DNA from 3 places in the Mesorhizobium sp. M0500 genome. Region 1 is predicted to be linked to each of the others. Evidence: predicted binding sites of a transcription regulator. Region 1 holds the regulator's gene; each other region holds the start of a gene.
The links. The regulator LexA, encoded in region 1, represses DNA repair genes until DNA is damaged. The targets are predictions, from matches to a motif close to TGTTCNNNNTGTGTTCNG.

Region 1 (10,053 bases):
AGATTAGGCCAAGACCCAATGTTGCACTGCGAAACACACCTTTCAATGCCAATCTTCTTGGGCCAGTTTGCTAATCGATTTGATCAGCGATCCGCGCCAGGCTTTCCTCGCGGCCAAGCACGGCCAGCACATCGAAGACACCTGGCGAGGTACTTTTGCCGGTGAGCGCGGCGCGCAAAGGTTGGGCCACGGCGCCGAGTTTATGGCCGGCGGCCTGCGCATAGTCGCGGATCGCGGCTTCGGCTGAGGCGGCAGACCACTCCGAAACCGTGGCTAGTGCCGCATGAGCGCCCCGCAGGATCGCGCGCGCCTCACCGCTGAGCAGCGCCGCCGCCTTCTCGTCGACCGGCGCCGGCCGCTCGACGAAAAGGAATGCAGCCCCTTCAGCAAGTTCGACCAGCGTCTTGGCGCGCTCCTTCAGGCCCGGCAAAGCGGCAAGCAGTTGCGCCCTGCGTCTGTCGTCGAGGCGCGCGGCGATTGCTGGGCCGCCTTCAAGATAGGGCAGAGTGGCGATGAAGATGTCGAGCAGCGCCGCGTCGTTCATCCGGCGCATATGCACGCCGTTAAGTGCCTCGAGCTTGGCGAAGTCGAAACGGGCGGCGCCCTTGTTGACGTCGCCAATGTCGAACCATGTAATCATGTCGGCGATCGACATGATCTCATCGTCGCCGTGGCTCCAGCCAAGCCTCGCCAGATAGTTGAGCAGCGCCTCCGGCAGGTAGCCCATGGCCCGATAGGCTTCGACGCCAAGCGCACCGTGCCGCTTCGACAGCTTGGCGCCGTCGGCACCGTGGATCAGCGGGATATGCGACATCGACGGCACCTCCCAGCCCATGGCCTGATAGATTACGGTCTGGCGTGCGGCGTTGGTCAAATGATCGTCGCCGCGGATGATGTGGGTGATGCCCATGTCGTGATCGTCGACGACGACGGCATGCATGTAGGTGGGATTGCCGTCCGAGCGCAGAATAATGAAATCGTCGAGATCCTTGTTGGGAAAGCGCACGTCGCCCTGGACGCGGTCATGCACCACCGTCTCGCCGTCTGTCGGCGCCTTGATGCGGATCGCCCCCTTGGCGCCGGGCGGCGCCTCCGACGGGTCGCGGTCGCGCCAGCGCCCATCATAGCGGGGCGGCAGCCCCTTGGCTCGCGCTGCCTCGCGCATCGCCTCCAGCTCCGCCGGCGTCGCGTAGCAGTAATAGGCCTTGCCCGAGCGCACCAGCTCCTCGGCCACCTCGCGATGGCGCGGCGCGCGCTCGAACTGCGAGACAGGTGCGCCGTCCCAGGTGAGTCCGAGCCAGGAAAGTCCGTCGAGAATGGCTGCCGTCGCCGCATCGGTGGAGCGCTCGCGGTCGGTGTCCTCGATGCGCAGCAGCATCGTGCCGCCTGTGTGCTTGGCATACAGCCAGTTGAACAGCGCCGTGCGCGCGCCGCCAATGTGCAGATAGCCGGTGGGCGAGGGGGCAAAACGGGTGACGACCTTATCGGGCATGGAACTCTCAGGCGGGCGAAGGAAGTGGGTTTGCGGACTTTCGCGCGTTGCGCGTTCATGTAGCATAGGAGGTCGAGGGCGCAAGGGGCAGACCCGATGGCTGTGCGAGGCCGTGGTGCGGGCGAGGGCGAGGACGTTGGCAGCGGCGTCAGCGAACGCTTGCTGTTTGCCGCTCCCCCGCCTGTCCTGCCGGCACCGGCATTGCTACCCGCTCCGCGCTTCGATGCTCCGTCGCTGCCGGCCAGCGACCCAGCAACGGTTCTCGTGCCCGCGGGCGAGCCCATCGTACGCCTGCCCAGGCGTTTCCGCCTCCCGTCACCGTCCCGTATCCGCAACAGCGTAACCACGGCAGCCGGTCTGGAACTCGACCGCGGCATCGCCTTCCTGCTGGTGCCGGTGTTCCTCGCATGCGGGGTGGTCGTATATTTCGGGCTGTCGGTGGAGCCGGCCTTTCCACAGCCGATCGCAATCGCGCTCCTCGCGGCCCTTTGTGCCGTCGTCTCGCGGTCATGGCCCAGGACGCGCCTGTGCTTCATGGTGGCACTGCTCTGCGCGCTTGGCGTACTTGCCGCCAAGTTCGAGACATGGCGTGTCGGAACGCATATGCTCGGTTCCGAAATCTCGACGCGGCTGACGGGTCGCGTCGTATCGTACGAGCCCATGGCGAGCGGCCGCATCAGGCTGACAATCGATGTGATCTCAACCGCCAGGCCGACACTGCGCTACATGCCGGAACGGGTCCGCGTTTCGGCGATGAAGATACCGGCTGAGCTGACCGCCGGTTCCGAGATCACCGGCTATGTGCGGCTGCTGCCGCCGACCGGCCCGGTGCGGCCCGACAGCTATGATTTCTCCTTCGACAGCTATTTCGCCGGTATCGGCGGCAGCGGCTTTTTTCTCGGCAATCCGAAAGTCGTGTCGTCGGGCAGCATGCCGCTTGCCGCGCAGCTTTCTTCCGCGATCGAAGACGCGCGCGAATCCATCGCCGACCATATCCGCAGCCGCATCGGCGGTGCCGAGGGCGAGATTGCTGCTGCGCTGATCGTCGGCGTGCGCGCCGGCATTCCCGAGGAGATCAACGAAGCGATGCGGCGCACCGGCATCTACCACATCATCTCCATCTCGGGGCTGCATATGGCGTTGGTCGCCGGCACCATCATGGCGCTGCTGCGGGGTGCCTTTGCGCTGTTTCCCGATTTCTCATCGCGACGGCCGGTCAAGAAATATGCCGCGGCCGCCGCGCTTTTTTCGATTGCGGCCTACCTCGTCTTTTCGGGCATTGTCGTGGCAGCCGAACGCAGCTTCATCATGCTGGCGGTGATGCTTATCGCCGTGCTGTTCGACCGGGCCGCGCTCACCATGCGCAACCTGGCGATCTCGGCCATCGCGGTCATCCTGGTGTCGCCGCACGAGGTGGTCGGTCCGAGTTTCCAGATGTCCTTCGCCGCGACGGCGGCCCTTGTCGGCGCCTATGCAGGCTGGTCCGATTACCGCGCCGGCAGGGCCACCACGCCGCCGCCGCGGCGGTCGCCGCTACGCTTTGCCACTCGAAAGGTCCTGCTGGGCATGTGCGGTCTGGCCATGACCTCGATCATTGCAGGGAGCGCCACGGCGCTTTTCGCCATATGGCATTTCCAGCGCGTGGCGCCGCTCAGCCTGTTCGCCAATCTGGCCATCATGCCCATCGTCTCACTGGTCGTCATGCCCTTCGCCGTTCTCAGCGCGCTGGCGATGCCGTTCGGTGCGGATGGCCCTTTCCTCTATGTCATGGGCAAGGGGCTGACGGCGATGATCGCCCTGTCCGGGTGGATCTCGGAGCGCTCGCCGATCGATGCGGTCGGGCTGATTTCGCTGAGATCCGTCCTTCTGGTGACGATCGCCCTCGTCATTGCCAGCATGGCGACGACCTGGTTGCGGCTGGCGGCACTTCCTTTTGCGCTCGCCGGCTTGCTGACGACAACGCAGACACGCATACCCGACGTATTGGTCTCGGAGGACGCACGGCTGGTCGCGCTGCCGATCGGCAGCGGTGAACTCGCGGTCAACCGGGCACGCCCGAATGAGTTCACCATCGACAACTGGAAACGCGCGCTCACATCAGAGGCTATCGTCGCGCCGGAAACACCTGGAAAGAACGACCCGCAATTCGACATTGCCGATCCGGCCGACCTACCGCCGGGCATGCCGTTCATTTGCACGGACGGCCTCTGCCTTGCCAGGCATCCATCCGGCGCGATCATCGCGCAAGCCAAGGACCGCGATATTGCGCGGCCAGCCTGCGCCTTTGCCAGCTTGATCGTCATCGACGACGCCACCGCCCATAACCCCTGCTACTACGACCGGCTGGTCCTCGTCGTCACCAAACGGCAACTGGCGCGCGCGGGAAGTGCCGCCGTCTATTTCGATCCACAAGCGGCAACGCGCGCCGAGATCCGCTTTGCCGTCGAAAAATCATACCGGCCCTGGCACGTGCAGCGGAAATTTTCACGCGCGGCACGGGGCCTGCCGCCATACCGCAGGGCCGACAACCCCAAAGCCGGCGCCAAGGGCGGAGCTCAGTAGCGGCGGATCAGTCCGACGAGCTTGCCCTGCACCTTGACCCTGTCTGGTCCGAAGATGCGCGTCTCGTAGGCCGGATTGGCGGCTTCCAGGGCGATCGAGGCGCCCTTGCGGCGGAACCGCTTCAGCGTCGCTTCCTCCTCGTCGACCAGTGCCACCACGATCTCACCGGGGCTCGCCGTATCGGCATTGCGGATGATCACCGTGTCGCCGTCGAAAATGCCGGCCTCGATCATCGAATCGCCTTTGACCTCGAGCGCATAGTGCTCGCCGCCCATGATCATATCCGGCGGAACCGAAATCGAATGCGTCTGGTGCTGGATGGCATCGATCGGCACACCAGCGGCGATGCGGCCCATCACCGGGATCGAAACGGCGGCGACGACATCGTCGTCATTTCCGGCTGCGGGCACGCGCGACGATGACGGCTTGCCTTGCCGAGAACCGCCTTGCCCAAGACTGCCCTGGATGACACTCGGCGAGAACTTGCGTGCCGCATTGAGGCCGGGGGCGATCGAGTCAGGCAGGCGCAGCACCTCCAGCGCACGGGCCCGATTGGGCAAACGGCGAATGAAGCCGCGCTCCTCCAGCGCCGTAATCAGCCGGTGGATTCCGGATTTGGAAGCCAGGTCGAGCGCTTCCTTCATCTCGTCGAATGAAGGCGGGATACCGCTTTCCTTCAACCTTTCGTGGATGAACATAAGCAGTTCGTGTTGTTTGCGTGTCAGCATAGCGACCCCCAACAGAATCAGAAAAACAAACCCAGAACAAACACTATCTGTTCCAGTTGTGTTCCGCAACTGTTTAAAGTTTAATGAATGCGTTAAGGCTCGGGAAACAAACGACGTCCCCTACCGGCGTACCGCATTTTCACCGCCGCGAGCCTCATCGCCTTGATTCTGCTTTCGTTTGCGCCCTTCTGGCCTCCTAGAAGGCGGCACTGGCATCGGCCGTCGGTCGGCAAAGGGCACGGAAGTGAACCCCTATCGACTGTGCGGTTTGGTCAATGCACCGTGAACGAAACGAACTCAAAACGCCAACCTCGCGGTTAAGTTTCCACCGCCTGGTCAGGCTGCTTCTCGCCGGTGGAGCCTTGCTGCGCATAACCAGGTAATGGAAGAACAGTCGATGCGTGTCCTGCGTTGCGTTGGATCTTGGGGGAGCAGACAAATCATGACAGGAATTCCCGATCTCGTGGCCATAAAAGCGATGGATGCCGCGGATCCGCTGCGCGCGATGCGCGACCGCTTTGTGTTGCCGCAAGGAGTGATCTATCTTGACGGCAATTCGCTAGGAGCTGCTTCACGTGCCGCTTTCGATGAACTGCACAAGGCCGCGACCCGAAGAATGGTCGCATGATCTCATCCGCGCATGGAACACGGCCGGCTGGTTCAACATGCCGCTTGAACTTGGCGACCAGCTCGGGCGCCTGATCGGTGCCGCGGCCGGCCAGACGGTGGTCTGCGACACGACATCAGTCAACATCTACAAGCTGCTGCACGCCGCCATGGCCATGCGACCGGAGCGGCAGGTCATCGTCGCCGAGGGCGATAGTTTTCCGACGGACCTCTACATGGCCGAGGGTGTGGTTTCGACGCGAAAAGATACGCTGCTGCGCCTCTCGGGGGTCGACGCGCCGACCATCGAAGAGCTGATCGACGAACGCACCGCCGTGGTGCTGGTCAACCACGTCAACTACAAGTCGGGCGAACTGCGCGACATGCCGACGCTGACGCGCAGGGCTCAGGAAGCCGGGGCGATGATCGTCTGGGATCTCTGCCACACCGCCGGCGCGATGCCAGTCGAGCTCGACAAGGCAAACGCCGATTTTGCCGTTGGCTGCACCTACAAATATCTGAATGGCGGCCCGGGCGCGCCTGCCTTCATCTATGCGGCTGAGCGGCATCTTTCCGACATCCAGCAGCCGCTCACCGGCTGGTGGGGCCATGCACGGCCCTTCGCCTTCGAGCCAGGCTATGCGGCCGGCACCGGCATCCGCCGGTTTCTGTGCGGCACCCAGCCGGTCCTGTCGATGCGCACGCTGAAGGGCGCGCTCGACATCTGGAACGATGTCGACATGACGGCGGTGCGCAAGAAGAGCATCGCGCTGGCGGATCTGTTCATCGAGCTTGTCGAGGCAAAGTGCGGCACTTACGGGCTCACGCTCGAAAGCACGCGCGATGGGGAAAAACGCGGCAGCCAGATTTCATTCATGCATGAGCATGGCTACCAGGTCATGCGCGCGCTGATCGAACGTGGCGTGATCGGCGATTTTCGCGCGCCATCGACCATGCGCTTCGGCTTCACCCCGCTCTATGTCGGCTATGCCGATGTCTGGCAGGCCGTCAAAGTGCTTGAGGATATCCTGCGCACCGGTGCGTGGAAGGATGCGCGCTTCGCCATCAAAGCAGCTGTCACTTGAGATTGATGCGAGAGCTGGAATCGTGAGGCTGGCGACGACGTGCCGCGCGATGCTCACGGCTACGTTGCAAGGCCATATTGCCAGGGAGGGCGCAGGGTGTTCGAACGTCACATTGCCGATTGGGACAACGCCTATGCCAACGGCGCCAACATAGCCGGCAGCGATCGCTGGCCGGCGGCCTGGATCGAGCCCGCGCGGGTTTTCCGCGACGTGCTTTCGACCGAGGGCAGGGCGCGGCTCGACATGGCCTATGGCGACAACCCACGCAACCGGCTCGATCTTTTCCTGCCGGCCATCAAGCCCAAGGGACTCGTGGTGTTCGTTCATGGCGGCTACTGGATGGAATTCGACAAGAATTTCTGGTCGCATCTTGCCGCTGGCCCTGTTGATCGCGGCTATGCGGTGGCGATGCCGTCCTACACGCTCTGTCCGCAGATACGCATTGGCGGCATCGTCAAGGAAGTCGGCGCGGCGATCGGCAAGGCGGCGGCGATGGTCCCAGGGCCGCTGATGCTGACCGGGCACTCGGCCGGCGGCCATCTTGTTAGCCGGATGGTTACGGCGACGACGCCGCTGGCGCCCGAAGTCGTCCGGCGCGTTCGTCACGTGGTGTCGATCTCGGGGGTGCATGATTTGCGCCCGATCATGCGCACCGGCATGAACAAGACGATCGCGATCGATGAGGCCGAGGCGCAGGCCGAAAGCCCGGTGCTGCTGCGCCCGATGGACAAGGCCCGCCTGACCTGCTGGGCCGGCGGCGGCGAGCGCGCCGAATTCCTGCGTCAGAGCGCGTTGCTGGCCAACATCTGGATCGGCCTGGGTACCGCGACCAGCTCGGTCGTCGAGCCTGACCGGCATCATTTCAACATCATCGACGGTTTGGCCGATCCAGACCATCCGCTGACCCGGACCTTGATCTCGGAGTGAGGCAGGTTCAGCGTAGCATCAGCACGTCGCAGGGGGAGCCCGCCGCTGCGGCAGGCGCGAACGGCGCGCGAACGATCAGCCCGTTGGCATCGGCCAGCATTTTCAGCATCGAGGAGTCCTGGATGCCGAACGGCGTCGCCACGAGCGTACCGGCGTCATCTATGACAACAGCCCGCACATAATCTTGCCTGAGATCGTTGGCCGGCATGGCGGCACCGAGCCGTGCCCGACGTATATCCTGCTGAAAGGCGCGGCCGCCGAGCCGCGCCAGCAGCGGCTTCAGGAAGAGCTGAGTGCAGACCAGGCTTGCCACCGGATTGCCGGGCAGGCCGATGCAGCGAATGTCTCCCAGCCGCCCGAACATCAGTGGCTTGCCCGGCCGCATGGCGATCTTCCAGAAATCGAGCGTCATGCCTTGCCCGGTCAGCACGTCATGCACGAAGTCGTGGTCACCGACCGAGGCACCGCCCAGCGTGACGATGACGTTCGCGCCAGCCTTCACGGCCTTTTCAACCAGCGCAGCGATCGCCTCCCTGCGGTCCGGCGCGATGCCAAGGTCGAGCGCGCGCGCACCGACCGACTGTGCGGCAGCGGCGACACCATAGGCGTTGGAGGAGATGATCTGGTCGGGGCCAAGATCGCTGCCCGGCGGCAGCAATTCGTCGCCGGTGGCGATGATGGCGACCAGCGGCCGTTTGACCACGCGCACCTCGGGGTGATTGGCCGATGCCGCCAGCGACAAGGCCGCCGGGTCGAGCAGGCGGCCTTTGGGCAGCAGGACATCGCTCTTGGCGAAATCGAGCCCGAGGCGGCGGATGTTGCGCCCCTGCACCGTCGGTTCCGTCACTTCGACGCTGCCGCCACCGAGATCGCGGACGTTCTCCTGGATGACGATAGTGTCGGCGCCTTCGGGAAGCGGCGCGCCGGTAAAGATGCGCACGGCCTGCCGCTGCTGCACCGTTCCGGCAAAGCCGCGTCCGGCCGGCGCCATGCCGACCACCGAAAGCTTTGCCGGTACGGACGCGATATCGGCCGCCCGCACGGCATAGCCGTCCATGGCGGAGGCGTTGAACGGCGGCTGGGTGCGGAGCGCCACAACCGGCTCCGCCAGCACGCGGTCGGCGGCATCCAGCAGTGCGACGCGTTCGCCCGGCAGCGCTGCTGCGCCGTCCAGCAGGCGCTCGAGCGCCTCGGCAACTGGGACCAGCGCCATTATCGGCCTGCCTCGGTGGCCCCGTCTCCGGTGATCTTGTAGTCGCCGGATTTGCCGCCGGTCTTTTCAACCAGCCTGATGCCGGAGATGACCATGGCGCGGTCGACCGCCTTGGCCATGTCGTAGATGGTCAGGCAAGCGACCGAGACGGCACTCAGAGCCTCCATCTCAACGCCGGTCTTGCCGGTGACGCGGGTCAATGCTGTCACCTTCAGGCCGGGCAGCGCGGCGTCCGCCTCGATATCGACAGATATCCTGGTCAGCAGCAGCGGATGGCAAAGCGGGATCAGTTCATGCGTCTTCTTGGCCGCCATGATGCCGGCAATGCGCGCGGTGCCCAGCACGTCGCCCTTCTTGGCGTCGCCGGCGAGGATCATGTCCAGCGTCTCGGGCCGCATCGCGACAAAACCTTCTGCGACTGCCGTGCGCACCGTCTCAGCCTTGTCGCCGACATCGACCATGTTGGCTTCGCCCTGCGCGCCAAGATGGGTGAGGGCGGCCGCCATCCTCAAACGACCTCTGCCGGCGCCTTGCCCGTCAACAGCAGGCGCGTTGCCGCGGCCACGTCCTGCTGGCGCATCAGGCTCTCGCCGACCAGGAAAGTCGCAATGCCGCTCTGCTCCAGCCGGCGGCAATCGTCGTGCGAAAAGATACCGCTCTCGCTGACCAGATGGCGGTCGGCCGGCACCATCGCTACCAGCCGCTCCGAGGTCTGTAGGCTGGTTTCGAAGGTCCGGAGATTGCGGTTGTTGATTCCGATCAGCCGCGACGACAGCCGCAGCGCGCGTTCCATTTCAGCCTCGTCATGCACTTCGACCAGCGCGTCCATGCCGAGCCCGAACGCTGTCGCTTCGAGTTCTCTTGCCAACGCGTCGTCGACGCTGGCCATGATGATCAGGATGGCATCGGCGCCCCATGCCCTGGCCTCGTAGACCTGATAGGGGTCGAACAGGAAATCCTTGCGCAATGCAGGCAGCTCGATGGCAGCGCGCGCAGTGGTGAGGAATTCGGGCGCGCCTTGGAAGGAGGGTGCGTCGGTCAGCACCGAAAGGCAGGCGGCACCGCCCTTCGCATAGGCCCTGGCCAGCGTCGGTGGATCGAAATCGGCGCGGATCAGGCCTTTGGATGGGCTAGCCTTCTTGATTTCGGCAATCAGCGCGAACCTGCCGGATTTGCGCTTTGCTTCAAGGGCGGAAAGAAAGCCGCGCGGCGCGTCGGCATCCGTCGCCCGTGCCTTGATCTCGGCGAGCGGCACGCGCGCCTTGGCCGCCGTGATCTCGTCGCGCTTGTAAGCCTCGATCTTGCGCAGGATGTCGGACATGGTTTTAACCGTTCGAAATTTCGATCAGCCTGTCGAGCACTTTCAGCGAGCGGCCGCTGTCGATGGCCTGCGCCGCCGTTACCATGCCGTCGGCAAGCGTCGTCGCTTTGCCGGCCACC
Region 2 (10,053 bases), on a different contig from region 1:
CGAACGGACGGCGCAGTTGTGCCAGCCGTTCGGTAAGCTGCTGGCCGATCGTCGAGGTGTTGTTGATGAGGTCGATGACCGGGCCGCTGAGCAGATATCCCGCGACGGCGACGAGGCAGAACGAAAGCAGCACCAACAGTGTCGCTGAAATGACATCGGGCATGCCATGCTTGCGCAGGAAGCGAACGATCGGCGTCAGCGTCAGCGCCAGCAGGAAAGCCAGAATGACCGGCATGAAGAAGGCGCGGGCGAAGTAAAGCGCGTAGATCGCCATGAGGATGAAGATGCCGACGAGCAGCGAACGCATCAGATGCGCATCCGCCCGCGCCTCGACGCGCGGATCCGGGCTTTCGGCAGCGCTTGCGCCCGAAGCGTCGGGTTCGGCTTTCATTCTGACCCTCGGCGGCACACCGCGATTGGTGCAGACCGTTGGCGAAAACGCCTCTGTCGCTTCAAGGTTCCGTTAGCTGGCGTCACCGGCAAGGCCGCCTCGCGGCCTTGGCAATGAATCAGGTGACCGGGAATCAGGCAACCGGCGCCGCCACGGCGGGAACGGCCTTCGCAGTTTCCCGGCGCACGATCGGCGCCACTTTGGTGCCGTAGAGTTCGATGGCCTTCATCACCTTGGCGTGCGGCATGGTGCCGATCGCCATTTGCAGCAGGAAGCGGTCGTTGCCGAATATTCTGTGCTGGGCAATGATCTTCTCGGCCACCTGTTCTGGATTGCCGACGAACAGCGCGCCGTTTGGGCCGCGCGATTGGTCGAAATGCGCCCGCGATGTCGGCCCCCAGCCGCGCTCGCGGCCGATGCGGTTCATCACCTCGGCCTGCGGCCCGTAAAAATCGTCGGCTGCCTGGTCCGTGGTGTCGGCAATGAAGCCGTGCACGTTGAGACTGGTGGCAAGGCTTGCCGGATCGTTGCCGGCGCGCCTGGCTGCATCCCTGTAGATGTCGAACAGCGGTGCGAACCGCGCCGGCTCGCCACCAATGATCGCCAGTGCCAGCGGCAACCCGAGCACACCCGCGCGGGCGACGGATTGCGGTGTTCCACCGACGGCGATCCAGATCGGCAATTTGTCCTGCAAGGGCCGCGGATAGACGCCGCGGTCGTTGATCGGCGCGCGCAGACTGCCCGACCAGGTCACCTTGACATGATCGCGGATGGCGAGCAGCAGTTCGAGCTTTTCGGCAAAGAGCTCGTCATAGTCTTCGAGTTCGTAGCCGAACAGCGGAAACGATTCGATGAACGAACCGCGCCCGGCCATGATCTCGGCCCGGCCGCCGGACAAAAGGTCGAGCGTCGCAAACTGCTGGAAAACGCGAACCGGATCGTCGGAGGAAAGCACGGTGACCGCGCTGGTCAGCTTTATGCGCTTGGTGCGTTCGGCCGCCGCGGCCAGGGCCACGACTGGCGCCGAAGCGGCATAATCGGGACGGTGATGCTCGCCCAGCCCAAACACGTCGAGGCCGACCTGGTCGGCCAGTTCGATCTCCTCGATCAGGTTGCGCAGCCGCTCATGCGCACCGATGGCGCCTGGCCCCGTTTCCGGGCTGACGTCGGCGAAGGTATAGAGACCGAGTTCCATCATGTGTCATCCTGGCGTTTTGTTTTTCGCGCTAGAGGTAGCGACCCGCCCGCCGCGCCGCCAGAGGGCCGGATGGTGAACAGTGCATGTCCGTTTCAGCCGAATTCAATCGAAATGGCGTCTCCCGGCTGCAACAGATCAGAATTTCATGGCTGGCATACCGTTTTGGCGCTTGAACTCTCGGTTTTCGCGCGTATGTAAGCCTCGCAAATTGACTTCAGGGAAGTGGACTTGGCTATCTATAGGGAAAAAGACGTTTTCGAGCGGCGCAATGCCGCAAACGAGGCAAAGAAGGCGCTTCTGGAGCGCTTCAAGGCAAAGCCGGCGCCAGATGATCCAGCGGTGCTGGCACGACAGGCCGAGCGCAAGGCGATCCTCGAGGCCCGCGCGATACGCGAGGCCGAAAAGGCCAGGCTGAAGCAGGAAAAGCTGGCGCGCGAAGCGGCCGAAAAGGCCGAGCGCGAGGCAGCTGCCGAAGCGGCACGCATCGCCGCGGAAGAAGCCGCACAGGCCGAAGCGAAGATCCGGGAAGCTGAAGAGAACGAGCGGATCGCCCGTTTTCTTGCCGACGAGGCCGAACGCAAGGCTAAGCGTGACGCACGCTATGCGGCGCGCAAGCAGCGCACCGGCAGGACGCCGCCCGGCTTCTCCGCGCGATAGCGCCTTCCGGCACTGATCAGCCGAATTCAAGAATCAGGGCCGCCTTGCAGCGGCCCCGAACGCGCTCGTCCGTCAGAATCGGCTAAGCCGCGAGCTTCAGTCCCATGATGCCGCAGACGATTAGCGCGATGCAGGCCAGCCTGATCGCCGTCGCTGGCTCGCCGAGCAGCCATATCCCAACAGCGCCGTGCCGACGGTGCCGATGCCGGTCCACACCGCGTAAGCGGTGCCGACCGGCAACGCCTTCAGCGCCAGGCCGAGCAAGGTCAGGCTGACGATCATCGAGGCTACCGTCAGGACGGTCGGCAGCGGCTTCGAGAATCCGTCGGTGTATTTGAGGCCGATCGCCCAGCCGATCTCGAACAGTCCGGCGAACAACAGGAAAATCCACGACATCGGAACGCTCCGTTTCGATGGCTTCCGGCCGATTTCTTGAAAAGCGCAAAAATTGCCTTCGCCGCATCCATAGGGGATGCGCGTGAGCTTAATGAACAATCATACCGGCCGCGTTTGCGGCCGGTCGAAATAAGCCGAAACGGTAGCTGCGGCCCTACTTGTCCTTCAGCTTCATCGCCTTCACCGGCGGTGCCTTCAGGGCCGGCGCCGGAGCGGGTTTCTTCGCGTCCTTCTTCGGCTTGCGGGCTTCCTTGCCTGCCTTCATCGCACCCTTAGCCATGATTCGTTCCTCCAGTTGATGTCTGGCGAAGTGAAACAAGAGAAAACGCTCGACTGCAAGAGGCCGCTGCCGTGCAGTCGCCCTGGCCGATGGCTGTCAACCGGTTTCTAATTCCCTCGTAAACCGCAGCGGTCCGTGCCATGGTCTTCTTCGCACTGCAGCATCAGCCCTTGCGTTTCGCCGGCTGATGATCAGGCAGGCCGGTCAGGACGACAATGCGGATCCACATCGGTTGCCAGATGAGCTTCGACTTCCCGCAGGAAACACCGCTGATCGCGATGCTAAACGTCCATTATTCGCGCGCATCCGATCTTGAGCGGCCGGACTTCCTGACGTCGAACCCGCCGGTGCCGATCGAAAGCTACCGCGACAGTTTCGGCAATTGGTGCAACCGTTTCGTTGCGCCGGCCGGGCGCTTTGCGTTCGGCACCGACGCGGTGATCCGCGACCCCGGCTCCTTCGAGACGCGCGAGCTGACGGCGTGGCAGCACGAGGTGCGCGATCTGCCATCGGAGACGCTGCTGTTCCTGCTGCCCAGCCGTTATTGCGAGAGCGACGTGCTGTCGAATGAAGCGTGGCGGCTGTTCGGCAGCACCCCGCTCGGCATTCCGCGCGTCCAGGCGGTCTGCGACTTCGTCCATAACCACATCGTCTTCAACTATTTCAATGCACGGCCGACGCGCACCGCCGCCGAGGCCTATCGCGAGCAGAGTGGTGTATGCCGCGACTTTGCTCACCTCGCTGTTGCCTTCTGCCGCGCCCTGAACATTCCGACCCGCTACTGCACCGGCTATATCAGTGATATCGGCCTGCCAAAGCCGTGGTCGGACATGGATTTCGCCGCTTGGATGGAGGTCTATCTCGGCGGCCGCTGGCACGCGTTCGACCCGCGCAATAACGCGCCGCGCATCGGCCGCATCCTGATTGCCTCCGGACGCGATGCCGCCGATGTGCCGCTGACCCACATTTTTGGGCCGGGCGCGCTGGCTGGCTTCAAGGTCTGGACGGACGAGGTCGTCGAATAGCCCCGCGCCGCCCTTTTTAACAACTGACCTTGTGAACAACTGGGCACTTCGGGCGTTGTGAGAGCTGTGGAGCGTGGGCGGGCGCTCCGCCAATCTCGGTGCATCAACCAAGGCAGCACACCATGGCGGCGCATGGCGGGTCGAAAAAAGTGATCTATGCGGCGCTCGCCGGAAATCTTGCGATCGCACTGACCAAATTTGCCGCTGCCTTGTTCACGGGCAGCTCGGCAATGCTCTCGGAAGGCGTCCACTCGCTCGTCGATACCGGCAATGGCAGCCTGCTGCTTTACGGCATGCACCGTGCCTCCCGGCCGGCCGACCGCACGCATCCGCTCGGCCATGGCCGCGAGCTGTACTTCTGGAGCTTCATCGTCGCGCTCCTCGTCTTTGCACTGGGTGCCGGCATATCGTTCTACGAAGGCGTGACGCACATCATGGCGCCGGAGCCGATCGCCAACGCCAAGGTGAACTACGCTGTCCTTGGCCTTTCCTTTCTCTTCGAAGGCACCTCTTGGCTGGTGGCGCTGAAGGAATTCCGCCACCAAAAAGGCAGCCACGGCTGGCTTGAGGCGGTGCAGCTCAGCAAGGATCCGAGTGTCTACACCGTACTCTTCGAGGACAGCGCGGCACTTCTCGGCCTCGTTGTCGCCTTCGCCGGGATATCGGCGGCGGAACTGCTGGACATGCCGAAGCTCGACGGCGCCGCGTCGATCGGCATCGCGCTCATCCTGGGCGGGACCGCGATCTTCCTGGCGCGCGAAAGCAAGAGCCTGCTGCTCGGCGAGCCGGCCTCGCCCGAGGTGCAAACAGAGGTGCTGGCCATCGTCCAGCAGGACCCGGCGGTGCAACGGGCAAATGGCGTGCTGACGCTGCATATGGGTCCGCAGGAGATCGTCGCCGCTTTGAGCATCGAGTTCGAGGATCATTTGTCGGCGCCGGAGATAGAGACCTGTGTCGAGCGCCTCGAGACGCGGCTGAAAGCGGAGATGCCGGAGGTGACGCGGCTGTTCGTCAAGCCGCAGACCACCGGCACCTGGGAACGCCGGAGCAAGGCCTTGGCGGCGTCCGGAGGGGAACCGGCCTGAGGAAAATGGCTGCGCCATCGGGCAGTCCCGGTTATGATTGCGGGCAAAAGCTCCAGGAGGAACGAAGATGAAAATCGACGGCGCGTGTCATTGTGGCGCTATCACTTACGAGGCCGAAGTCGATCCGGAAAAGACCACCATTTGTCACTGCATCGATTGTCAGAAGCTAACCGGAACGGCCTTTCGCGTCACCGTGCCGGCGTCCGAGGACAATTACAGGATCACCAAGGGCACGCCGAAGATCTACATCAAGACCGGTTCGAGCGGCGCCAAGCGCGCCCAGGCATTTTGCGGTGAGTGCGGCTCGCATCTCTACGCCACGTCGGCGGGCGAGGGACCGAAGGTTTACGGTATCAGGGTCGGCACGGCACGGCAGCGCGAGCAACTGGTGCCGAGAAAGCAGATCTGGCACCGCTCGGCGCTGCATTGGCTGCCGGAATTCGAAGGCACAACCATCATCGAGGAGCAGTAGCGCCAGACCCGGGCGAAGCCTCCGGTTCCGGCGTAGCTCTCAATCGTCGCCTTCGACGACCCTTAGCCTCAACTGCCCGGTTTTCGAATCGGCGACGCGCGGGCTGCTTTCCGCTTTTGCTCCGCTGCCATTCGAACCAGCGGTGTCCTCCGCCGGCTGCACGCCAAACTCCAGCGCCTCGATCTTTTGTCCGCGCCTGGTCACCTTCGATGTCGAGACCAGAATGTCGTCGATATCCTTGGCCGATTGGCCGAAATGCGTCTGCAATTTGCGCACCCGCTCGTCGAGCCGGGAGACGTCTTCCATCAGCCGGATAACCTCGCCCTGGATCAGGTGTGCCTGCTCGCGCATGCGGGCATCCTTGAGGATTGCCTGGATGACCTGGATCGACAGCATCAAAAGCGATGGCGAGACGATGACGATCCGCGATCGATGCGCCTTTTGGACAACGGCCTCGAAATTCTCATGGATTTCGGCGAACACCGATTCTGAGGGCACGAACATGAAGGCGGTGTCCTGCGTCTCGCCCTGGATCAGGTATTTTTCGGAAATATCCCGGACATGCACCTCGATGTCGCGGCGGAAAGCCTGTGCAGCGGACTTCTGCAGGTCGGCGCCTTCGGCGGCACGGATGGCATTCCACGCCTCGAGCGGAAACTTTGCGTCGATGGCAAGCGACGGTGCGCCGTTCGGCATCTTCACCAGGCAGTCGGGCCGGCTGCCATTCGACAAGGTCGCCTGGAATTCATAGGCGCCGTGCGGCAATCCGTCGGCGACGATGGCTTCCATGCGCGACTGGCCGAAGGCGCCGCGCGTCTGCTTGTTGGAAAGGATCGCCTGCAATTGCACGACCTGGCCGGCCAGCGACTGGATGTTGCCTTGCGCGATATCGATGACCGCCAGCCGTTCCTGCAGCTTGGCGAGGCTCTCATGCGTCGATCTCGTCTGCTCGGTCATGGTCTGGCCCAGGCGGCCGGTCATGGCATCGAGACGCTGGCCGATCGACTGTGTCAGTTCCGCCTGGCGCGCCCCGAACACTTCGGCGATGGCGCCCATGCGGCCCTGCATTTCCGCCTGGCTTGCCAAGATACCAGCCATCCGCACCTCGGCGTCGCGGGCGTGGTCGGCGGCTTCGGCGGCCGCCACTGCACGCGCCTTGGCCGATCGCCAGAGCGCAACGACGAGCGCCACGAACAGGCCGAGGAACAGCATTGCGCCGAAACCCAGGGCTTGGCCGAGCGTGATCGTGGTGGCGCCGAGGCGGGCGACAGGTTCGGACAGGATGGTGGCCAGATCGTTCATGTCGACAGCATAGATGATTCGGTCTGCCGGCACAGATCAAAACGTGAACGACCCGAAGGCGCCCCGGTTGACGCTTTTCCTGCGAGGTCTTAGGTGAGACGCCATGTCGATCAAGCCGCTTATCATCCTCCCCGATCCCGTCCTGCGCCAGGTTTCAAAACCGGTCGAGCGTGTCGACGGCGATCTGCGCAAACTGGCCGGCGACATGCTGGACACCATGTATGACGCGCCCGGTATCGGCCTCGCGGCGATCCAGGTTGGCGAACCCTTGCGCATGCTGGTGATCGACCTGGCCAAGGAGGACGAGACGCCGGCACCGCACGTCTTCATCAATCCCGAAATCCTCGAAAGCTCCGACCAGCGTTCGGTCTACGAGGAAGGCTGCCTGTCGATCCCGGATTACTATGCCGAGGTCGAGCGTCCGGCGGCGGTGCGGGTGAAGTTTCTCGACCGCGACGGCAAGCTGCAGGAGATCGAGGCCGAGGGGCTGATGGCGACCTGCCTGCAGCATGAAATCGACCACCTCAACGGCGTGCTGTTCATCGATCACATCTCCAAGCTGAAGCGCGACATGGTGGTCAAGAAATTCAAGAAGCTCGCCAGGGACAAGGCGCCGGGCAAGATGGTGGGGTAGGCGTCGACGAAATGCCCCTGCGTGTCATCTTCATGGGTACGCCTGAATTCTCCGTGCCGACGCTGCGGGCGATTGCCGGGGCCGGGCACGGGTTGACGGCCGTCTACACGCAGCCGCCGCGCGCCGGCGGCCGGCGCGGGCTCGAACTGACGCCGTCGCCGGTGCAGCGCGAGGCGGAGCGGCTTGGCATCGAGGTGCGGTCGCCGGTGTCGCTGAAGAGCGAGGCGGAGCAGGAGGCGTTCCGCGCCTTGCGCGCCGACGTCGCCGTGGTCGTCGCCTACGGATTGCTTCTACCCAAACCCATTCTCGAGGCGCCGCGGCTCGGTTGCCTCAACGGTCACGCATCGCTGTTGCCGCGCTGGCGCGGCGCTGCCCCTATCCAGCGCGCCATCATGGCCGGCGATACCGAAACGGGCATTATGGTGATGCGGATGGAGGAAGGCCTCGACACCGGGCCGGTGGCAATGGTTGAAAAATGTCCCATTGGACCCGACATGACGGCCGGCGATCTGCACGACCGGCTGATGGTCCTCGGTGCTGCGCTGATCGTGCAAGCGCTCGAACGGCTGGAGCGGAATACGCTGACATTTACCACACAGGCGGAGGTGGGGGTGACCTACGCCAAGAAAATCGATAAATCGGAGACTCGCATAGACTGGCTGCGACCTGCCGGCGACGTGCACAACCAGATTCGCGGCCTGTCGCCCTTTCCCGGTGCATGGTGCGAGGCCGAAATCGGCGGCCGCGTGGAACGGCTGAAACTGCTTCGCTCGACGCTCTCGCAAGGCGCCGGCGAACCGGGAGGAATTCTCGATGACCGTCTGACGGTCGCCTGCGGGTCAGGCGCGATCAGGCTGGTCGAAGTTCAACGTGCGGGCGCAAGGCCCATTGCCGCGCAGGAGTTTCTGCGCGGGGCCAAGCTCGAAAAAGGAATGAAATTGTCATGAGCATGATGTCCATACGCGCGGCGACGCCGCGGGACCGCGAGGCGATCCGCCTTGTCGAAGAACACGCGTTCGGCCAGCAGACGGAGGCCGGATTGGTCGACGCGCTGGTCACCGGCGGTGATGCCGTCGTCGAACTGGTGGCGGACGAAGACGGGCAAGTGGTCGGCCATATCCTGTTTTCACGGCTCTTCGTGCAGAATGGCGGCAAGAGTTTCCCGGCGGTGGCGCTGGCGCCTCTAGCGGTCGAGCCGTCGTTCCACGGCACCGGCATCGGCGGTGCCCTGGTACGCGAGGCTCATATCCGCCTGAAAGCTGCCGGCGAGACGCTCGCCGTGGTGCTCGGCGATCCGGCCTATTATGGGCGTTTCGGCTACAGCCGTGCCCGTGCCGCGAAATTCGACAGCGACTATCAGGGCGAAGCCCTGCAGGCGCTTGCCTGGGGCGAGGCGCCGGAGACCGGCAGGCTGGTCTACGCCTCGGCCTTCGGCTCAGCCCTTGCCGCCTGATTTCGCCTCGATCCGGGAATGCCGCGTTTTCGCCTCGACATCGAATATGACGGCAGTCTCTTCGCCGGCTGGCAGCGCCAGGCCAACCAGCCATCGGTGCAGCAGGCGATCGAGCAGGCGATCGAGAAGTTCTGTGGTCAGCAGGTTTCGCTGCGCGCCGCCGGCCGCACCGATGCCGGCGTCCATGCGACCGCTCAGGTGGCGCATGTCGATCTGATCAAGGCATGGCCCGGCGACAAGGTGCGCGACGCAGTCAACGCGCATCTGCAAGCGGCCAAGGTGCGCATCGCCATCCTGAAGGCCGCCGTCGTGCCGGATGGCTTCGATGCGCGTTTCTCGGCGATCGGCCGCCATTACCTCTACCGCATCGTCAATCGCCGCGCGCCGGCGGCGCTCGACAAGGGCAAGATCTGGTGGGTACCGAAGCAGCTCGATGCCGGTGCCATGCACGAGGCGGCAAAGGTGCTGCTTGGCCGGCATGATTTCACCACCTTCCGCTCGACCCAGTGCCAAGCCACCAGCCCCGTCCGCACGCTCGACCGGCTGGATGTCAGCCGGGCGGGCGATTTCATTGAGGTCCGCGCTTCGGCGCGGTCATTCCTGCACAACCAGGTGCGCTCGATGGTCGGCTCGCTCAAACGTGTCGGCGAAGGCGGCTGGACTGTTGCCGACCTCAAGGCGGCGCTTGAGGCGCGCGACCGTGCCGCCTGCGGTCAGGTGGCGCCGCCCGACGGGCTGTTTCTCGTCGGCGTCGATTATCCGACGCCTGGCTGATCCGGAACGCTGATCCCGAGCAGCGCCTGCAGGCCGAACAGGACGATCAGCGACGCCACGAACATGCCGGCAAAAACGGCGCTGCCGGCGGCCGCACCCCTGCCGATCGCAACGTTGGTCATCCGCCAGGTCAAGACCATCGACAGCGCGAACAACAGCAGCGACACGAGTCCGGAGACTTCGTTGGCCGACGTCAGGAAAAGCCGGATCAACGCCGATGGCAGCATCATCCAGGCGATGATCGCCGAGGCCCAATTGCTGGCCACGACATAATGGACGAAACGGCCGCCGACGCCGACCCGCGGCGCCACCAGGGCGAGGCCTATGAGCGGCAGCACCCAGGCGCCGATATCGACGGTGGCCAGGCGGATCAACATGCTGAAACG
Region 3 (10,053 bases), on a different contig from region 1:
CGCATCAGATCGCGTGCCACCATGCTCATCGCCCCATCTTGAATGCAAACCGTTGGCCCAGTCGTCTATTGAAATCAGGTTCGAGGTATTTGACTCGACTCCGTATACTATCGAGTAGACGTGGCTGCCGGTTAGCGGCGACGTCAACGCAAACCTATATCTGAAGATCAGGTTCTGCTCTTTCTCTTCGTGAGATATTGAGATGGTCTGCAAATATGCAGAGCGAGCCTCCAGTGAAAGTGACATGTCCTTGCGGTTGTTGAGCGCTCGTTTCTTTTCCGAACGCTCCCAATCGGGATAGCGTGACCTGATAACTTCCTCCAGTTCTTGCCTAGGCATTCCGACGCGGAGCACGGAATTGGGTAACAATCTTTCAATGGCTTGCTGTGCGGGAAGTGTGCCCGATGGCTTTTCAAATTCCGACGCCGCAGACATTTCAGATAACAGACAGAATAAGACAAACGCGGGCAAGATAGCTCTGGGCACGATCTCTCTCACTGATTAAGGGCGTCGCCAGCAGAAGAAGCACACCCGCCCTGGCAGTCAATGGCAATTGCTTTTTATGCGCTCCCGTTGGGAACAAACACCTAGTCTTTGTCTGTCGCCTTGCCAGCGCGCCGGGCCGCTGCCGGGAGCCGCCTTGGATCGTCGCCAGGCGATCCGTCGCCGCGCGGCATGGCCGGCGAGAACCTGTCCAGCGATGATATGATTCCGCGCAGCACCTTGAGCTCCGGCTCGGCAAAGCCGGGGCGGGTCAGCACAGCGCGCAAATTGTCGACCATCTTCGGCTTCTTCGCTGCCGGGCGGAAATAGCCGCGCGCCTCCAGTGCACCTTCCAGATACGCAAACAGGCCGTGCAATTCTTCCTTGGCAGCCGGCGGCATTTCGGGGCCGGAGAAGTTGGTCCTGGTCTCGTCTTCCAGGCCGGACTTCATCCATTCATAGGACATCAGCAGGGCCGCCTGGGCGATGTTGAGCGAGGAGAAGGCTGGATCGACGGGGAAGGTGACGATCTCGTCGGCAAGGCCGACCTCGTCATTATAGAGGCCGAAGCGCTCGCGGCCGAACAGGATGCCGGTGCGCTGGCCGGCCCGCTGCCGCGCGCGCAGCGCCCTGCCCGCCTCGACCGGACCGCGCACCGGCTTGAAATTGTCGCGCGCGCGCGCCGTGGTGGCGAAGACGAAGTTCAGATCGGCGACTGCCGAGGCGAGGTCATCGAACACCGTGACGGCATCGATGACGTGGTCGGCGCGGCTTGCGGCGGCACGCGCCTTCTCGCTCGGCCAGCCGTCGCGCGGATTGACGAGCCGCAGCTCGGTAAGGCCGAAATTGGCCATGGCGCGCGCAACCATGCCGATATTCTCGCCGAGCTGCGGCTCGACCAGGATGATCGCCGGTCCGGACGCTGGAGTTCCGGAGGCAAGAGGGGTGGCGGGATCCTGGGTAGCGGCCATGGTTGTCAGTGAACTGCTGTTTGCGGCATTTCGCAGTCCCCTGCCACATTTGGCGGCGAAAATGAAGCTTTCGCAAGGAATGCCGACACTACGGCGCGGTTCGCCGTTTGCGCGGCCAAAAAGCCTTTGATATACGGGCCGCATCTCAGGGCCGGCAGCCGTGCGGGCAAGGCCGTTCCGTTCCCCAAAAGCGAGGCATTCTTTCCATGGCGAAGATCAAGGTGGCGAACCCGGTCGTCGAACTCGACGGCGACGAGATGACCCGCATCATCTGGCAGTTCATCAAGGACAAGCTGATCCACCCTTATCTCGACCTCAAGCTCGAATATTACGACCTCGGCATCGAGCACCGCGACGCCACCAACGACCAGGTGACCATCGACTCGGCCAATGCCATCAAGAAATACGGCGTCGGCGTGAAATGCGCGACGATCACGCCCGACGAACAGCGCGTCGAGGAATTCAAGCTGAAGAAGATGTGGAAGTCGCCGAACGGCACCATCCGCAACATCCTCGGCGGCACCATCTTTCGCGAGCCGATCATCATGAAGAACGTGCCGCGGCTGGTGCCCGGCTGGACCAAGCCGATCATCGTCGGCCGCCACGCCTTCGGCGACCAGTACCGCGCCACCGACTTCCGCTTCCCCGGCAAGGGCAAGCTGACGATCAAATTCGTCGGCGAGGACGGCCAGGTGATCGAGCACGATGTGTTCGACGCACCCGGCGCCGGCGTCGCCATGGCCATGTACAATCTCGACGAATCGATCCGCGAATTCGCCCGCGCCTCACTGAACTACGGCCTGCTGCGCAATTATCCCGTCTACCTCTCGACCAAGAACACCATCCTCAAAGCCTATGACGGACGCTTCAAGGACATCTTCCAGGAGGTCTACGAGGCGGAGTTCGAAGCAGAATTCAAAGCGAAGAAACTCTGGTACGAGCACCGGCTGATCGACGACATGGTGGCCTCCAGCCTGAAATGGTCGGGCGGCTATGTCTGGGCCTGCAAGAATTATGACGGCGACGTGCAGTCCGACACGGTGGCGCAAGGCTTCGGCTCGCTCGGCCTGATGACCTCGGTGCTGATGACGCCGGACGGCAAGACCGTCGAGGCGGAAGCCGCGCACGGCACCGTTACCCGCCACTATCGCCAGCACCAGAAAGGCGAGGAGACCTCGACCAATTCGATCGCCTCGATCTTTGCCTGGACGCGCGGCCTCGCGCATCGCGCCAAGCTCGACGACAATGCCGAACTGAAGCGCTTTGCCGAGACCCTGGAAAAGGTCTGCATCCAGACGGTCGAGTCCGGCTTCATGACCAAGGACCTGTCGCTGCTGATCGGCCCCGACCAGCCATGGCTTTCGACCACCGGCTTCCTCGACAAGATCGACGAGAATTTGCAGAAAGCGATGGCCTGAGCCCAACCGGCATGGGCAAGCCCGTCGTCTACGGCGCGGACTACAGCGTCTATGTGCGCATCGTGCGGCTGGTGCTGGAGGAAAAGGGCGTCGGCTACGAGCTCGTGCCCGTCGACATCTTTGCCGCGGACGGCATTCCCGGCTGGTATTTCGAGCACCAACCGTTCGGCCGCATCCCGGCCTTCGAGCATGACGGCTTTCGCCTCTACGAGACCGGCGCGATTGCCCGTTATGTCGACGAAGCCTTTGGCGGCCCGGCGCTGCAACCGGTCGAAGCCCGGCCTCGAGCACGCATGAACCAGATCACCGGCCTGCTCGACGCCTACGCCTACAGGACCATGGTCTGGGATGTCGCTGTCGAGCGGCTGGAAAAAACGCCGCCCGACGAAGCCGTGATCGCCAACGGGTTGCGGCAGGCAAGAACGGCATTGCAGGCGCTCTCCTCGCTGAAAGCCGAAGGGCCTTGGCTGTTGGGAACGGACCTGACGCTGGCCGACCTGCACGCCGCACCGATCATCGGCTATTTCGTCAAGGTCGCCGAGGGACAAGCCCTGCTGGCCGAGTTTGCCGATATTCGGGATTGGTATGCGCGCATCACTCAACGCGCGAGTTTTGCGAAAGCCGAAAAGGCAGGGTGACAAAGATACGAGAGGCCGAGGGACAGCACCCCCCTCTGTCCTGCCGGACATCTCCCCCTCAAGGGGGGAGATTGGCAGGTTCATTGCCCCGCTTTTCTTCAATCATTGACAAGTGGCGAAGGCAATCGTGACATCCAATCTCCCCCCTTGAGGGGGAGATGTCCGGCAGGACAGAGGGGGGTGCTGTCCCGCCGAGGCTGGCGACAAATTCTCCCAGATCCTTGCCTTCTCTGCCTCGCAAGCCGCTCAATCGGGAAGGTAGATCTCCGCCTTCATGAAGGTCTTCGCACGGCCTGTGATCAGCACGCGATCTCCGGCCAGTTCGCATAGCAAATGCCCGCCGCGCTGCGAGCATTGGAATGCCGACAGATGCGTCTTGCCGAGTTTTTCAGCCCAGTAAGGTACCAGCGTCGCATGAATGGAGCCGGTAACCGGATCCTCGGGAATGCCCGCCCCGGGCACGAAGTAACGGGAGACGAAATCGTGGGCTCGCCCAGGCGCGGTAATAACCAGGCCGAGAGGATGAAAACGTCCGATCCTGAGCAGATCGGGAACGAAAGATCGCACGGTTGTCTCGTCGGCAAGCTCGACAAAAAGGTTCTCGAAATTGCAGAAGCTCGCAAATGGCCGCTGAGGCAATATCGCTTGCAGCGCCGAGTTCAGCTCTTCCTCGATGGGCTGCGGCGGAAAACACGGCAGATCAAGCTGATAGGCCCCTTCCCACCGGGAAACCCGCAGCTCGCCGACCCGGGTGGCGAAGGCCATTTCGCCCTGACCATTGTATTCCGTAGCCAGCACATGGGCTGCCGCAAGAGTGGCGTGGCCGCAGAAGTCGACTTCATGGACCGGCGTGAACCAGCGCAAATCCCAACCTTTGCCATTCGGCCGCACAAACGCGGTTTCAGCAAGATTGTTTTCGTTGGCGATGGCCTGCATTACCTGCTCCGACAGCCATTCCTCCAAAAGGAGAACGGCGGCAGGGTTACCCTGGAAGGCCCGTTCGGCAAAGGCATCGACCTGATACATCGTCAGCGTCGGCATATCGGCCCTCAAAGATATCCGCTGGGCGGCGCGCCATTTCGGCCGTGCCGCCCCCGGTGCAGGTTCACGCCGCTTCGAGAGCCGCCTTCACCGCAGCGATCGCGTCTTCGGCCTTCGAGGCGTCCGGGCCGCCGGCCTGAGCCATATCGGGTCGCCCGCCGCCGCCCTGCCCGCCTAATGCCGCGGACGCGACGCGCACCAGATCGATGGCGCTGAAGCGGCCGGTCAGATCATCGGTGACGGCGACGACGACGCTTGCCTTGTTGTCCTCGCCGGCGCCGACAAAGACGACGATGCCGGAGCCGAGCGACTTCTTGCCGGCATCGGCCAACGGCTTAAGATCCTTTGGCGAGACGCCCGATACCGCCTTGCCGAGAAAACCGACACCGGCAATGGTTTCGTTTTCCGCCGGCACACCGGCTGGCGAGCGATCGCCCAGCGCCAGCTTCTTGCGCGCCTCGGTCAGCTCCTTTTCGAGCTTCTTGCGTTCGTCGAGCAGCGCCTCGACGCGGGCCGGCACATCGGCCGGCGAAATCTTCAACGCGGCGGCGGCCGCCTTCAACCGCTTGTCCTGTTCGTCGAGATGCTTTCTGGCCGCCTCGCCGGTCAACGCCTCGATGCGGCGTACGCCGGCAGCGACCGCGCTGTCGGACACGATGCGCACCAGGCCGATATCGCCGGTCGCCCTGACATGGGTACCGCCGCATAGCTCGACCGAATAGGGCCGGTTGGCCTTGGCGCCATGCAAGCCCGTGCCCATCGAAACGACGCGCACTTCATCGCCATATTTCTCGCCAAACAGCGCCATGGCGCCTTCGGCAATGGCGTCGTCGACAGACATCAGCCGCGTGGTTACAGGGCCGTTCTGAACGGCGATCTCGTTTGCCATGCGCTCGACCTCTTCGAGCTCGCCAGGCGAGATCGGCTTGTTGTGCGAAATGTCGAAGCGCAGACGCTCGGGCGCGACCAGCGAGCCCTTCTGCGCCACATGGGTACCCAGCACCTCGCGCAGCGCCTCATGGATCAGATGCGTGGCGGAATGGTTCGCGCGCAGCCTGGAGCGACGCGCGTGGTCCACCTTCAGCTCGACGGTCGCGCCCGTCTTGACCGTGCCGTTAGCCACCTTGCCGAGATGGACGAAAAGCCCATCGGCCTTCTTCTGGGTATCGGATATTTCGATCGAGAACCCGTCGCCCGAAATGACGCCGGTGTCGCCCATCTGGCCACCGGACTCGCCATAGAACGGCGTCTGGTTGACAACCACGGCAACGGCGTCACCTTTGCCGGCGCTGTCGACGGTCTTGCCGCCCCTGACCAGCGCTTGGATGAGGCCTTCCGCCTGCTCGGTCTCATAGCCGAGGAACTCGGTGGCGCCGGCGTTCTCGCGCACCGGAAACCATACCGTCTCGGTCGCCACGTCGCCGGAGCCGGCCCAGCTTTTGCGCGCCTCCGCTTTCTGCCGCTCCATCGCCTCGGTGAAGCCGGCAAGGTTGACCGAGATGTTGCGCTGGCGCAGCGCGTCCTGCGTCAGATCGAGCGGAAAGCCATAGGTGTCGTAGAGCTTGAACGCTGTCTCGCCATCCAGCATGTCGCCGGAGGCCAGCTTTTCCGTCGCCTCCGAAAGCAAGCCCAAGCCGCGCACCAGCGTCTTGCGGAAGCGCGTCTCTTCCAGCTTCAGCGTTTCGGTGATCATCTGTTCGCCGCGCACCAGTTCCGGGTAGGCTTGGCCCATCTCGCGGACCAGTGCCGGCACCAGGCGCCACATCAGCGGATCGCGGGCGCCGAGCAACTGCGCGTGGCGCATAGCGCGGCGCATGATGCGACGAAGCACGTAGCCGCGTCCTTCGTTGGACGGCAGCACGCCGTCGGCGACCAGGAAGCAGGACGAACGCAGGTGATCGGCGATGACGCGCAACGATGCGACGGCGTCCGCATCCGGACCTTTGCCAAGCGCCGACGACGCAGCGTCGATCAGGTGGCGGAACAGGTCGGTTTCGAAGACGCTTTCAACCCCTTGCAGGATGGATGCCATGCGCTCGAGGCCCATGCCTGTGTCGATCGACGGACGCGGCAGGTCGACGCGCTCCTCCTTCGTCACCTGTTCGTACTGCATGAACACCAGGTTCCAGAATTCAAGGAAACGGTCGCCATCCTCCTCGGGGCTGCCGGGAGGGCCGCCCCAGATATGCTCGCCACGGTCGATGAATATCTCCGAACACGGCCCGCAAGGTCCAGTGTCGCCCATTGCCCAGAAATTGTCCGAAGTCGCGATGCGGATGATGCGATCGTCCGAAAGGCCGGCGATCTTCTTCCAGTACGAGGCCGCCTCGTCGTCGGTGTGGTAGACGGTGACCAGCAGCTTGTCCTTCTTCAGCCCGAACTCCCTGGTGATCAGGTTCCAGGCAAGCTCTATGGCCCGCTCCTTGAAATAGTCGCCGAAGGAGAAATTGCCGAGCATCTCGAAGAAGGTCAGGTGGCGCGCGGTGTAGCCGACATTGTCGAGGTCGTTGTGCTTGCCGCCGGCGCGAACACTCTTCTGGGCAGTCGTGGCGCGCGAATACGGCCGCTTCTCCAGACCGGTGAAAACGTTCTTGAACTGCACCATGCCGGCATTGGTGAACATCAGCGTCGGGTCGTTGCGCGGCACCAGCGGGCTTGACGCGACGACCTCGTGACCTTCCTTGCGAAAATAGTCGAGAAATGCCGACCGGATCTCGTTGACGCCACTCATGAATACTGCCTTTTCGAGAGAACCGCCGGCTGCCGGCGGAAAATAGACATGGCCTTTTAGCGGTCGCACCGCAGCCTGTCCAGAAACACCAAATGGGCTCAAATCCCGGCTTTCACCAGCGCCTTGAAATGCGTCTGCCTCGCCGTCAAACGCGAACCGCCGGCCCTGGGCCGGCGGTTCGAAACGCATCGATTACGCAAACTCAAAATCAAAACATCAAATCGAAACCTGGCTGAGGCTCAGCGAGGCGTCGCCTGCCCTACATCACCCCGGCGTCGTCCTCGAAACCGTCGTCGCTGCTTTCGGAGCCGCCGTTCTCAAGGAATTTCTCAGCGATCAGCCCGGCATTCTGCCGTAGCGCCAGCTCGATCTCGCGCGCCGTGTCGGGATTGTCGCGCAGGAACAGTTTTGCGTTTTCGCGGCCCTGGCCAAGACGCTGCGAATTGTAGGAGAACCAGGCGCCCGACTTTTCGACCACGCCCGCCTTGACGCCGAGATCGACCAGCTCGCCGGTCTTGGAGACGCCCTCGCCATACATGATGTCGAACTCGACCACCTTGAAGGGCGGCGCCAGCTTGTTCTTGACGACCTTGACGCGGGTCTGGTTGCCGACGACCTCGTCGCGATCCTTGACCGAGCCGATGCGGCGGATGTCGAGGCGGACCGAGGCATAGAATTTCAACGCATTGCCGCCGGTCGTCGTCTCGGGCGAACCGAACATGACGCCGATCTTCATGCGGATCTGGTTGATGAAGATGACCATGGTGTTGGAGCGCGAGATCGAGGCGGTGAGCTTGCGCAGTGCCTGGCTCATCAGGCGGGCCTGCAGGCCGGGCAGCGAATCGCCCATCTCGCCTTCGATTTCCGCCCGCGGCGTCAACGCCGCCACCGAATCGACCACCAGCACGTCGATGGCGCCGGAGCGCACCAGCGTGTCGCAGATCTCCAGCGCCTGCTCGCCGGTATCGGGCTGCGAGATCAAAAGGTTTTCGAGATCGACGCCGAGCTTGCGGGCATAGACCGGGTCGAGCGCGTGCTCGGCATCGACGAAGGCGCAGATGCCGCCCTTCTTCTGGGCTTCGGCCACCGTGTGCAGCGCCAGCGTCGTCTTGCCCGAGCTTTCCGGCCCGTAGATCTCGACGATGCGGCCGCGCGGCAGACCGCCGACGCCAAGCGCGATGTCCAGCCCAAGCGAGCCGGTCGGCACCGTTTCGATCTCGACGACCTGCTCGTTCGCGCCGAGCCGCATGATCGAGCCCTTGCCGAAGGCACGCTCGATTTGCGACAGCGCCGCATCCAGAGCCTTTGATTTGTCCACCGCTTTGTCCTCTACAAGCCGCAAAGAATTCTGAGCCATGATACATCACCCCGTGGTCGTCAATGGAGGCCGGACAATCCCGCAATCCTTAAAAGAATGTACCTCATTTGTTCTCATTTGTCAATGAGCACCAAGGGTTTGAAAAATAACGCATATCCCTATTTGTTCTATTTTTGTTTCGCAATTATTGCTTCCGATGTGTCTCGCCTCGCATGCGGCGCCGTTGCCGTCACCAACCGAATCGGACCCGCGATTGCAGGGTTCCGCCCGGCGACCTAGTCTCCCCCGGGCAACAGCTAAAGGGCATTTTGACGGCATGATCAAATCCCCGACGATCCTGGCCGTGGGCGGCGCCTATATCGAGCGGCGCGGCCGGGTTGCCGGCGCCTTCGTGCCGGCCGCTTCCAACCCCGGCACGATGCGCGAGCATGTCGGCGGTGCCGTCTTCAACGCCTTGCGCTGTGCGGTGCGACGCGGCGCCTCGGCCTCGCTGCTTTCGGTGCGCGGCGGCGATGCCCTTGGCGACACGGTTTTACGCGCCGTCACCGAGGCCGGCATTGCCGACCTGTCGGCGGTGTTCCTCGACCGAGCAACGCCAAGCCATACGATGCTGATCGATAGCGACGGCGGGCTGATCGCCGGCCTTGCCGACATGGTGCTCTACGAGCTGGCGCTTCCCAAGCAGATCCGCCGCGCCAAGGTGCGGGAAGCGATCGGTTCGGCCGACGCGGTGCTGTGCGACGCCAACCTGCCGTCGACCGCGCTGGGGCGGCTGGCGGCACTCGCCGCCGACAAGCCGGTGTTTGCGCTTGCGGTCTCGCCCAATAAGGCGGCGCGGCTGATGCCGGTGCTCGACCGTCTGGCGCTGGCCTTCATGAACCGGCAGGAGGCCGGCGTGCTCGCCGACGTCGGCATCGATGCTGACGATCAAGGCATCGTCGACGGCCTAATACGCGCCGGGCTGAAAAGCGGCGTGATCACCGCCGGCGACGAACCAGTGCTCGGTTTCGACGAATTGAGCGCGTTCTCGATCTCGCCACCGCCGCTACAAAAGCGGACCGATACTGCCGGCGCCGGCGACGCATTGGCAGGCGCCACGATCGCTGCCCTGCTGCGCGGCCTGACGCTACGCGCGGCACTGCGCGAAGGCATTGCCGCAGCTATGCTCGTCGTCGAGAGTGCCGCCTTCACCAGCGCTGGCTTTGCCGAAGCGCTGGCGCTCGTGCCCGAGGCGCGGGACCTGGCATGAAGTGCGGCCCGGAATTGCCGAAGCATGACGCAGCCTATTTGCCGGCGCGCCGTCCTGCCTCGTAGGCGCGGCGTGCCCAGATCGCCATCTCGTCGGGATCGTCGAAGGCGCTGTCGGGAACGCTCCAATAGGGCATCGACACGAGCTTGCCGTGGCGCGAGCCGGTATAGGTCCATTGCCGGCAGCCGGCCGCTTCGAAATCCG

Region 2: a site for LexA is predicted at 6,839-6,856, ahead of NKI70_RS13105 (DNA recombination protein RmuC). Genes of this name have one in related genera too.
Region 3: a site for LexA is predicted at 8,764-8,781, ahead of recA (recombinase RecA). Genes of this name have one in related genera too.

Annotation. Positions count from the first base shown of each region.
Region 1 covers NZ_JAMYRB010000009.1:13,131-23,183, forward strand. Annotated here, with positions in the region: gene gltX (glutamate--tRNA ligase) at 71-1,492, opposite strand; gene NKI70_RS17935 (ComEC/Rec2 family competence protein) at 1,589-4,054, shown strand; gene lexA (transcriptional repressor LexA) at 4,048-4,782, opposite strand; partial or broken gene kynU (kynureninase) at 5,225-6,473, shown strand; gene NKI70_RS17950 (hormone-sensitive lipase) at 6,570-7,400, shown strand; gene NKI70_RS17955 (molybdopterin molybdotransferase MoeA) at 7,408-8,613, opposite strand; gene moaC (cyclic pyranopterin monophosphate synthase MoaC) at 8,613-9,119, opposite strand; gene trpC (indole-3-glycerol phosphate synthase TrpC) at 9,122-9,934, opposite strand; gene trpD (anthranilate phosphoribosyltransferase) at 9,939-10,053, opposite strand, start outside.
Region 2 covers NZ_JAMYRB010000005.1:341,580-351,632, reverse strand. Annotated here, with positions in the region: gene NKI70_RS13145 (AI-2E family transporter) at 1-391, opposite strand, end outside; gene NKI70_RS13140 (LLM class flavin-dependent oxidoreductase) at 525-1,586, opposite strand; gene NKI70_RS13135 (DUF6481 family protein) at 1,818-2,246, shown strand; partial or broken gene sugE (quaternary ammonium compound efflux SMR transporter SugE) at 2,329-2,642, opposite strand; gene NKI70_RS13125 (hypothetical protein) at 2,797-2,922, opposite strand; gene NKI70_RS13120 (transglutaminase-like domain-containing protein) at 3,138-3,947, shown strand; gene NKI70_RS13115 (cation diffusion facilitator family transporter) at 4,070-5,032, shown strand; gene NKI70_RS13110 (GFA family protein) at 5,100-5,504, shown strand; gene NKI70_RS13105 (DNA recombination protein RmuC) at 5,544-6,806, opposite strand; gene def (peptide deformylase) at 6,910-7,440, shown strand; gene fmt (methionyl-tRNA formyltransferase) at 7,458-8,387, shown strand; gene NKI70_RS13090 (GNAT family N-acetyltransferase) at 8,384-8,893, shown strand; gene truA (tRNA pseudouridine(38-40) synthase TruA) at 8,912-9,667, shown strand; gene NKI70_RS13080 (hypothetical protein) at 9,649-10,053, opposite strand, start outside.
Region 3 covers NZ_JAMYRB010000007.1:143,675-153,727, forward strand. Annotated here, with positions in the region: gene NKI70_RS15725 (hypothetical protein) at 1-471, opposite strand, end outside; gene NKI70_RS15730 (RNA methyltransferase) at 588-1,454, opposite strand; gene NKI70_RS15735 (NADP-dependent isocitrate dehydrogenase) at 1,661-2,872, shown strand; gene NKI70_RS15740 (glutathione S-transferase family protein) at 2,884-3,510, shown strand; gene NKI70_RS15745 (PhzF family phenazine biosynthesis protein) at 3,757-4,551, opposite strand; gene alaS (alanine--tRNA ligase) at 4,616-7,282, opposite strand; gene recA (recombinase RecA) at 7,542-8,639, opposite strand; gene NKI70_RS15760 (PfkB family carbohydrate kinase) at 8,917-9,849, shown strand; gene NKI70_RS15765 (TfoX/Sxy family protein) at 9,884-10,053, opposite strand, start outside.